Linked DNA regions of Saccharophagus degradans 2-40. The protein of the gene in region 1 interacts with the protein of each later gene in a pairwise test. Links are inferred from orthologs where the notes say so. Each region holds a gene or a part of one and is shown on either strand. Other genes may lie near its edges.

Region 1 (4,116 bases):
CCAATTTATCGTTTTCGCGCAACTGCTGTAAGCGCTCGGCTAACTCTTCTTTTATTTCATCAATAGCGTCGATAATTTTATTGCGCGGCGTCACGTAATGGCTTTTGGGGTATACCGTAAAACGCGGCACCTTGCGGAAAACTTCACCGGTAAGGGGGTCGAATATAGAAAGGTTATCCACTTCTTCATCGAACAGCTCTACTCTTAACGCTTCTAGCTCTGAATCTGCGGGAAAAATATCAATTACATCACCGCGCACACGATACGTACCGCGCTGAAAGTCGATATCATTGCGGGTGTATTGCATTTCGGCTAACCGACGCAAAATTTGGCGCTGATCAATGGTATCGCCACGATTTAAATGCAAAATCATTTTCAAATACGATTCTGGGTCGCCCAAACCGTAAATGGCAGACACAGTGGCCACTACAATGGCATCTTTACGCTCCATTAAGGCTTTGGTAGCCGATAAGCGCATTTGTTCTATATGATCGTTAACCGAGGCATCTTTATCGATAAATGTATCCGAAGACGGAACATAAGCCTCTGGCTGGTAGTAGTCGTAATAAGATACAAAATATTCAACAGCATTATCTGGGAAGAAGTCTTTAAACTCCCCGTATAACTGTGCCGCCAAGGTTTTGTTGTGCGCCATAACAAGCGTGGGCCTATCTATGCGCTCTATAACATTGGCAATAGTAAAAGTTTTACCTGAGCCTGTTACACCAAGTAATGTTTGGTGCGCTAGCCCCGCTTCTATACCTTTAACCAAGCCCTCAATCGCTGTGGGCTGATCGCCTGCGGGAGTGTACTTACTTTTAACTTTAAAAAGTTTTGACATATTTTTTCAGTTTTTTAATTACTAAATATCAACGGCTAATAACTAAGTTCGAATAGCTAAGCGCTGATCGCCAGCTAGTTCCAACTGGCAGTTAGTCGCTAGCGATTAGCAGCTATAAATCGCTAATGTTGTATTTTCCAGCAGTAATGGATTTTAGGGTTGCCCTTAAAGTCTTCATCGATGGTTGCAGCCGAAATGTTTTCTACCACGTAACGCGTGCTTATTTGTTCATCTAGTTTAAACTGCCTAAAGTTGGTAGAAAAATACAAGGTACCACCGGGGTTTAAAATATCCATACAACGCGAAATTAAACGCACTTGATCTTTTTGAATATCGAGCACATCACTCATTTTTTTCGAGTTAGAAAATGTAGGGGGGTCTAACATTATTAGGTCGAACCCTTCGCGACATTTATTTAACCAATCAAAGCAATCTGCTCGCACCAAACGGTGTCGCGCTAAATGTACATTATTCAATCTAAAATTGTTGTCCGCCCACTCTAAATAGGTGTTGGACATATCCACGCTTACCGACTCGGTTGCGCCACCCAGTGCCGCCTGCACGCTGGCAGTGGCGGTGTAGCAAAACAAGTTTAAAAAGCGCTTACCGGTAGCCTCTTTATGTATACGCATGCGCAGCGGGCGGTGATCTAAAAACAGGCCGGTATCTAAATAATCTTGCAGGTTTACCCACAGTTTTGCATTACCCTCTTGCACTTGAATGCAGCGCTCGGCATCAAACCCTTGAGTATCGGTTTGCTTTTCGTATTGAGCTTTGCCTTTGTTGCGCTTTCTTGTTTTTACAAACAGTTTGTTATCGGGCGCCTGCAATGCAACAGCGGCACCATGTTTTAAGGTTTCGAATCGCGCTTCGGCTTTATCTGCATCGATAGTTTTCGGCGCGGCGTATTCTTGTATATGCACCTGATCGTTATACAGGTCTATCGCGGCGGAATACTCAGGCATATCGGCATCGTACACGCGGTAACCATGCCAATCATTTTGCTTCACACTTTTCTTTAATCGTTTTAAATTCTTTTTAATACGATTGGCAACCATAGTAGCCGCTTCGGTTAAAGGCTTATCGCAAAGGTTTTTGCGCACCCACGCCCCACTTGCGTTTTCTACTTGCCCATCTTCGTCGGTTTGTACTGCTTGAGTAAGTTTATCTTTACGCAGTTTGGCATCATCTGCAGACAACACGCTGTAAACAAACAATTCGGCAGGTAATGCTCCGTTTTTAAATTTGTTTTTCTTGTTGGCTCGCAAACGGGTTTCTTTGGCAAGCTCTGGGTTACTGGTAAATACGGCGAATGTCCAGCCTTCAAATTGTTGCTTAACTTGGTGTGCGAGTATTTGGTAAGTTGTACGCAACTCGTTCACTTCGCCTAAGCGCTCACCATAAGGGGGGTTAACAATAACCAAGCCTGGTACCAATACTTTATGTGTGGGTTGTTTTAATTCCTCTACAGGTTTATTCGCAATATGTATGACGTTTTGCAGGCCTAGCGCTTCGCAGTTCATTTCTGCCGCTTTGGTAACATAGTAGTCGCTGTCGTAACCAAAAATATCGAAGCTTTTTTCTTGCAAGTTTTTATCGCGAATAGCTTTTGCATCGTTTACTACCTGGGCCCATGTATCTGCATTGTGCCCCGTCCAACATTCAAAACCGAACTTATCTCGGCTAAGGCCTGGCGCAATGCTATACGCAATAAGCGCGCCTTCTATTAGCAACGTACCAGACCCGCACATAGGGTCTAGCAGTGCACCACCCTGCTCTGCAATTGTTGGCCAACCAGCGCGCAACAATAAAGCCGCGGCAAGATTTTCTTTTAACGGTGCACCGCCCTGTTTTTGGCGATACCCACGACGATGCAAACTATCGCCAGAAAGATCGATACTAATATGCAGTTCGTCGCGATGCAGCCGTGCATGTATTCGCACATCTGGTTGCATTTTTTCTACATTGGGCCGTTCACCACCAGCATGGCGAATGCTATCTACTACTGCATCTTTTACCCGTTGCGCACCAAACTGCGTATTTCTTACCGCATCGTTAGTGCCAATAAAATCTACTTTTAAACTTGCACCGGGTTTCATTAGGCTTGGCCAGTCAACTTTAGAGGCAACGGTGTGCACATCGTCACCCGTTTCGATTGGGCCAGAATCTAAAGGCAGCAACACTTTGGTAGCCAGACGCGTCCACAAACATATTTTATACATTTGCTCTAACGTAGCGCTTACATATACACCCGCATGGCCTGGTTTAACGTCGCCTACGGCTAGTTGTTCTAGCTCGGTTTGCAGCAGGCCTTCCCACCCTTGTGAGCAACTTACAAAAAGGTCGTATTGGGTTGTGTTTTGGTTTGTTTCTGTAGGCATAACTGATTGCACGCTATATTCTCTGATCGCATATACAGCCGACTGGCTATAAATATTAATTGTTTCACTTTTTGGTTCAGCTCTGGGACACTGAAAGTCCGCTGAGTGTTCAGCGCTTTTAAAAAGAGCCATGTAGCTCTTTACTTGGGGTGACGGTTCCTTCGGGTTTACCGGCTTAGTCCGGCGGCACGCAGGCGGCCCCAAGCACTTAATATTAAACGTTTTTTCGTTTTAACATCTTTTGCATGTGGGGTTCTAAGATTAAAGTTTTAAACTGGAGGCTATATTGGGCATTTCGCCCGTACCCACTTTAAAATCTTAGAACGTGTGTATAACCAGCCTGTGAAGGCTTACTTTACATCAATACTCAATTTAGTACTTGCATTACTTTGTGCATGTGTAAACCCGCGGTTAACAGTAGAAAACTATAGTTGGTTTTTTATGTTAAGCGCCACTTTGTAACTTTAAACCATTTCGCCCCGCATTCAGCACCTGCTGTTTGCGGTGGCGCGGTGGCGGATAAAATCAACTCATCACATTCAGCCTTTATGGCTAATTAACAAGCTGGAGGTGCCTTACTTATTGCTACTGGTTTTAATTCGTTTGTAATTCAAAACCAATATCTGAGTAATTTAAAGTTGCTAATCAAATACCAAAATATTTGCTTTTTAAATTTATTGCTACTTAACCGCTAACTTTTAGCTGGTTACCGAGCAATTATTTTTTACATTCACTTATGGAGGCAAGCGCTATACGTTTAAGACCTATTTACCGCTTTTAACCACGTGCTAATGTAACGGTTACAGTTAAGTTACAAGGTACAAGTTACAGGCGTAGATAAACTTTAAACCCAAAAGTAAATTCGATTTAACGTTAATTGATAAGCGCCGTGTA
Region 2 (4,064 bases), 1.6 Mb from region 1 along the record:
TAGGCTGGCGTTGGTTAGAACGCTTACGGCTAACCAGTCGTTAAAACTGTTGTACGGCGAGGCATTTCGCGCGCCAACTATTAACGAATTAGCAGCAGAGAATAATATTTATGTTACCGGCAACCCGCAATTAGACTCAGAAAGGGTCTCTACCCTCGAGCTTGTATGGGTTGGGGCGTGGGAGCGCCGCCAGTTGAGTGTGTCGATGTTTCAAAATCAATTTAAAGATGGCATCTTTCAGCGTGTGATGGGCAATAACCGTATCTTTGCAAACTCACAGAATGAAGAGAGCGCAAGCGGTGCAGAGCTTGGCTACTTTGAGCAGTTAAGTGACTATTGGCAGGTGCGTGCCAGCGCCTCACATGTGTTTACACCGCTGGATGAGGGCTTTCGCCTTGCCGATACCACGGGCTCCGTTACGGTTAACTACCAAAAGAGCAAGTGGAACCTAAATGTCGGCTGGGTGTTCACCGGCGAGCGCGAGCAGGTTGTACCGTCTGGTGACCGCCTTACCCTCGACAGCTATCAGTGGTTTACCGCAAAAGTACGCTATCAGTGGGCAAAGAATCGAGACCTGTGGCTACAGGTTAAAAATGCTGCAGATACTAATTACCAAACACCGGCACAAAGCGAAAGCCTCGAATATGGCCTGCCAAATAGGGGCCGCGAGCTAAGTCTGGGGCTTAGTCTTGGCTTTTAAACCCATTAATTTCGCATTGAGCAAAAACTGCGCTATCGTTTGAGCCCCACTACCTCTATAATGCCGCGTCTTTAAATCAGGCTATCCCTGAATCTGTACCCAAAACGAGGCTGTTGCAGTGTCCCTTCCCGATATTACTAAACTTCGCAATGTTGCCATCATTGCTCACGTTGACCATGGCAAAACCACACTTGTTGATAAATTACTGCAGCAATCTGGCACGCTCGATCGCAAAGACCAAGGTGCCGAGCGCATCATGGATTCCAACGACCAAGAGAAAGAGCGTGGAATTACTATTTTGGCGAAAAACACCGCCATCCAATGGAATGATTACCGCATTAACATCGTAGATACCCCAGGGCACGCCGACTTCGGCGGCGAAGTGGAGCGCGTATTGTCGATGGTAGATAGCGTATGTTTGTTGGTTGATGCCGTAGATGGCCCTATGCCACAAACCCGCTTTGTAACCTCTAAGGCCTTTGAAAAAGGTTTGCGCCCTATTGTTGTTATCAACAAAATTGACCGCCCAGGTGCGCGTCCAGATTGGGTTATGGACCAAATCTTCGATTTGTTCGATAACTTAGGCGCAACCGAAGAGCAACTAGACTTCCCAGTGGTATACACCTCTGCATTAAACGGTATTGCCGGCACCGACCCAGAGAAGATGTCAGAAGACATGACTCCTCTGTATCAAATGATTGTTGATGAGTGCCCAGTACCCGAAGTAGACCCAGCTGGCTCGTTCCAAATGCAAGTATCTGCATTGGCTTACGATAGCTACGTAGGTGTAATTGGTGTGGGCCGCATTACCCGCGGTACCCTTAAGCCTAATCAGCAAGTGATTGTTAAGTCTGCCAACGGCAAAGAGCGCAAAGGTAAAGTACTAACGGTTAAAGGTTACTTAGGTTTGGAGCAGGTTGAAACGCAATTGGCCAGCGCCGGTGAAATTGTGTGTATTAACGGCATCGACGGCTTAAGCATTTCTGATACATTATGTGACCCAGAAAACGTAGAAGCCCTGCCAGCACTATCGGTAGATGAACCAACCGTAAGCATGAACTTTATTGTTAACGATTCACCTTTCGCCGGTCGCGAAGGTAAGTTTGTAACAACCCGTAATATTAAAGACCGTTTAGATCAAGAATTGATTCACAACGTGGCACTGCGCGTACAGCAGGGCGATACTCCAGATAAATTTATCGTATCTGGTCGCGGTGAATTGCATTTGTCGGTATTAATCGAAACCATGCGTCGCGAAGGTTTCGAAATGGGTGTATCTCGTCCTGAAGTTATTCAAAAAGTTGTCGATGGTGAAGTGCAAGAGCCGTACGAAAACGTCGTTATCGACGTTGAAGAGCAGCACCAAGGTTCCATTATGGAAGAGCTTGGTTTGCGTAAGGGCGAGTTAACTAACATGGAGCCAGACGGTAAAGGCCGTGTGCGTTTGGAGTTTTTGACTCCTTCGCGCGGTTTGATTGGTTTCCGTGGCGCTTTCCTAACCATGACATCTGGTTCAGGTATTATGACCAGCATCTTCTCTCACTACGGCCCAGTTAAAGTGGGTGATGTAGTAAGCCGTCAAAACGGCGTACTAGTGAGCATGGTTAAAGGCAAAACAGCTGCATACTCGCTGTTTAACCTACAAAGCCGCGGTCGCCTATTCTTAGGTCACGCTGTTGAGGTTTACGAAGGCCAAGTAATTGGTATTCACTCGCGCGACAACGACTTAGCGGTTAACCCAACCAAAGGTAAGCAGCTAACCAACGTTCGTGCATCGGGTACCGATGAAGCCCTAACACTTGTACCACCAATCAAACATACACTTGAGCAAGCGCTAGAGTTTATTGAAGATGATGAGTTGGTAGAAGTAACTCCAGAAAGCATTCGTATTCGCAAAAAGTTATTAACCGAAACCGAACGCAAGCGCTCTAAAAACAGCAAGTAATTAATACGGTTTTTAATACAAATAGTATTTAAGCTGAACCAAATAAAAAGGCTTGACGGGAAACCGCCAAGCCTTTTTTGCATTTGCTAAGGCGTAGAATGCGTTAGGCAAATGTTTCTAAGGAATATTGTATGTTGGACCAACCTCGGTACAGATACATAACGCTAGCAATCGCTTCTACTGTATCCCCTTCGCCAAAAGCTTCCCACTTGCCTTGGTTCGAGTCAAAAACGGCTATATCTTCGCTTTTACCGTAGAGGCTGTATTTTCGATAAATACCAATTGCGTGTGCGCCTTCATCCCCTTTAATTAAAAGCAGCGTGTAGCGTCCATTCTGGGTTAATACTTTGTGTGCGATATCGCGTAGTGCGAGTGCATTGTAATCTCTAACATCCTGTGCAGATTCTATTTTTAGCTCGTGATCTTTAAGTACTTTCCGGGCGTAATCACTGCTCCCTATTCCGTTATTATTTGCACCGTACTCATTCTGAAATTGAATGGCTTCTTTAGCGTAGCCCATGCCTAGAAGCGGCGCTTTTTCATTACTCGCTTTACTGGAGTTTAAATCGTCCCAGAACCGTTGTTCTTCGCCAGTAAAGCCTTTACTAATAGCGACCAGCCACTGCACGGTAAGCCCCAAACATATACCGCCTGGGTTTTGTCTTCCCGTGGCTTCGATTAACTCAGATTGACGGAAATGTATTGTTTTGTTCATAGTAGAGTACATCCTGTTATGAAATATTTTGGATCTATTGCCATTTATTTGTTGGGGCAGCAAGTGCCCCCTAGTGCATATTTGTTTAGCTAGCGGCTAATTCGCTTCTTGCTTGATTTATATATGCTACTTTTGCGTCGCTTGCTTGCTGGCGTTCGTCGGCAATCTGCTCTAGCTTGGCTGAGGCCTCAATAAGGTACGCGCTAAGCTCGTCGCCAGTAATATATGTCCCGTTTAGTCGGTTAAGCTTGGTCCAGCCATCTGCAAAGTTTTGGCAAAACTTATCGGAAACTGCTGTAACAGCATGCCACTCGGCAGTTTGGTTAACAAAAAAGTGGTCTGCGGTTGTAATAACCTGTGCCAGCCTATTTCTGCGCAAAGTTGTTTTTTCTGCTGTTTTGTCAATGCTTTCAACTTGTTGGCTGGCTTCAGTAGAAATTTGGCTCATGAAATCAGCGAAAGATTTAAAAAAGAATGCGATCTCTTGAATAATTTCTTTTGCGCGCTTTAGTGCACTAAGGCTTAGGTTGAGCGACTTGATGGCCAGCTGAATAGTTTCTTCTTCGCTGCGATTGCCTTTGAGTAACGCTTTAATCTTTATAAGCTCAGCAGTTTGATTGCGTTTCTCGTTTTCGTATTCCTCCACTTTGTCGAGCATTTTCATTTGCATTTCACGTAAGCTACTGGCTTGGTCTTGCTGGGTT

The links.
Region 2: the proteins of rlmKL (region 1) and typA interact in binary tests that used the Escherichia coli proteins (3 or more experiments, as listed by UniProt). The link is inferred for Saccharophagus degradans 2-40 from one-to-one orthologs.

Annotation. Positions count from the first base shown.
Region 1 is NC_007912.1:2,234,404-2,238,519, reverse strand. The notes cover bases 594-3,567. They hold rlmKL (bifunctional 23S rRNA (guanine(2069)-N(7))-methyltransferase RlmK/23S rRNA (guanine(2445)-N(2))-methyltransferase RlmL), read right to left. Parts: upstream 3,223-3,567; coding sequence 964-3,222; downstream 594-963. Other genes in these bases: uvrB (excinuclease ABC subunit UvrB), read right to left, coding at 594-841. In the rest of the region: more of uvrB, read right to left, coding at 1-593. UniProt on the Escherichia coli protein: Specifically methylates the guanine in position 2445 (m2G2445) and the guanine in position 2069 (m7G2069) of 23S rRNA. Methylation occurs before assembly of 23S rRNA into 50S subunits.
Region 2 is NC_007912.1:626,025-630,088, forward strand. What follows is about bases 310-3,231. They hold typA (translational GTPase TypA), read left to right. Parts: upstream 310-818; coding sequence 819-2,645; downstream 2,646-3,231. Other genes in these bases: SDE_RS02770 (TonB-dependent receptor plug domain-containing protein), read left to right, coding at 310-700; SDE_RS02780 (YopT-type cysteine protease domain-containing protein), read right to left, coding at 2,749-3,231. Also shown: more of SDE_RS02770, read left to right, coding at 1-309; more of SDE_RS02780, read right to left, coding at 3,232-3,360; SDE_RS02785 (hypothetical protein), read right to left, coding at 3,446-4,064. UniProt on the Escherichia coli protein: A 50S ribosomal subunit assembly protein with GTPase and nucleotide-independent chaperone activity, required for 50S subunit assembly at low temperatures, may also play a role in translation.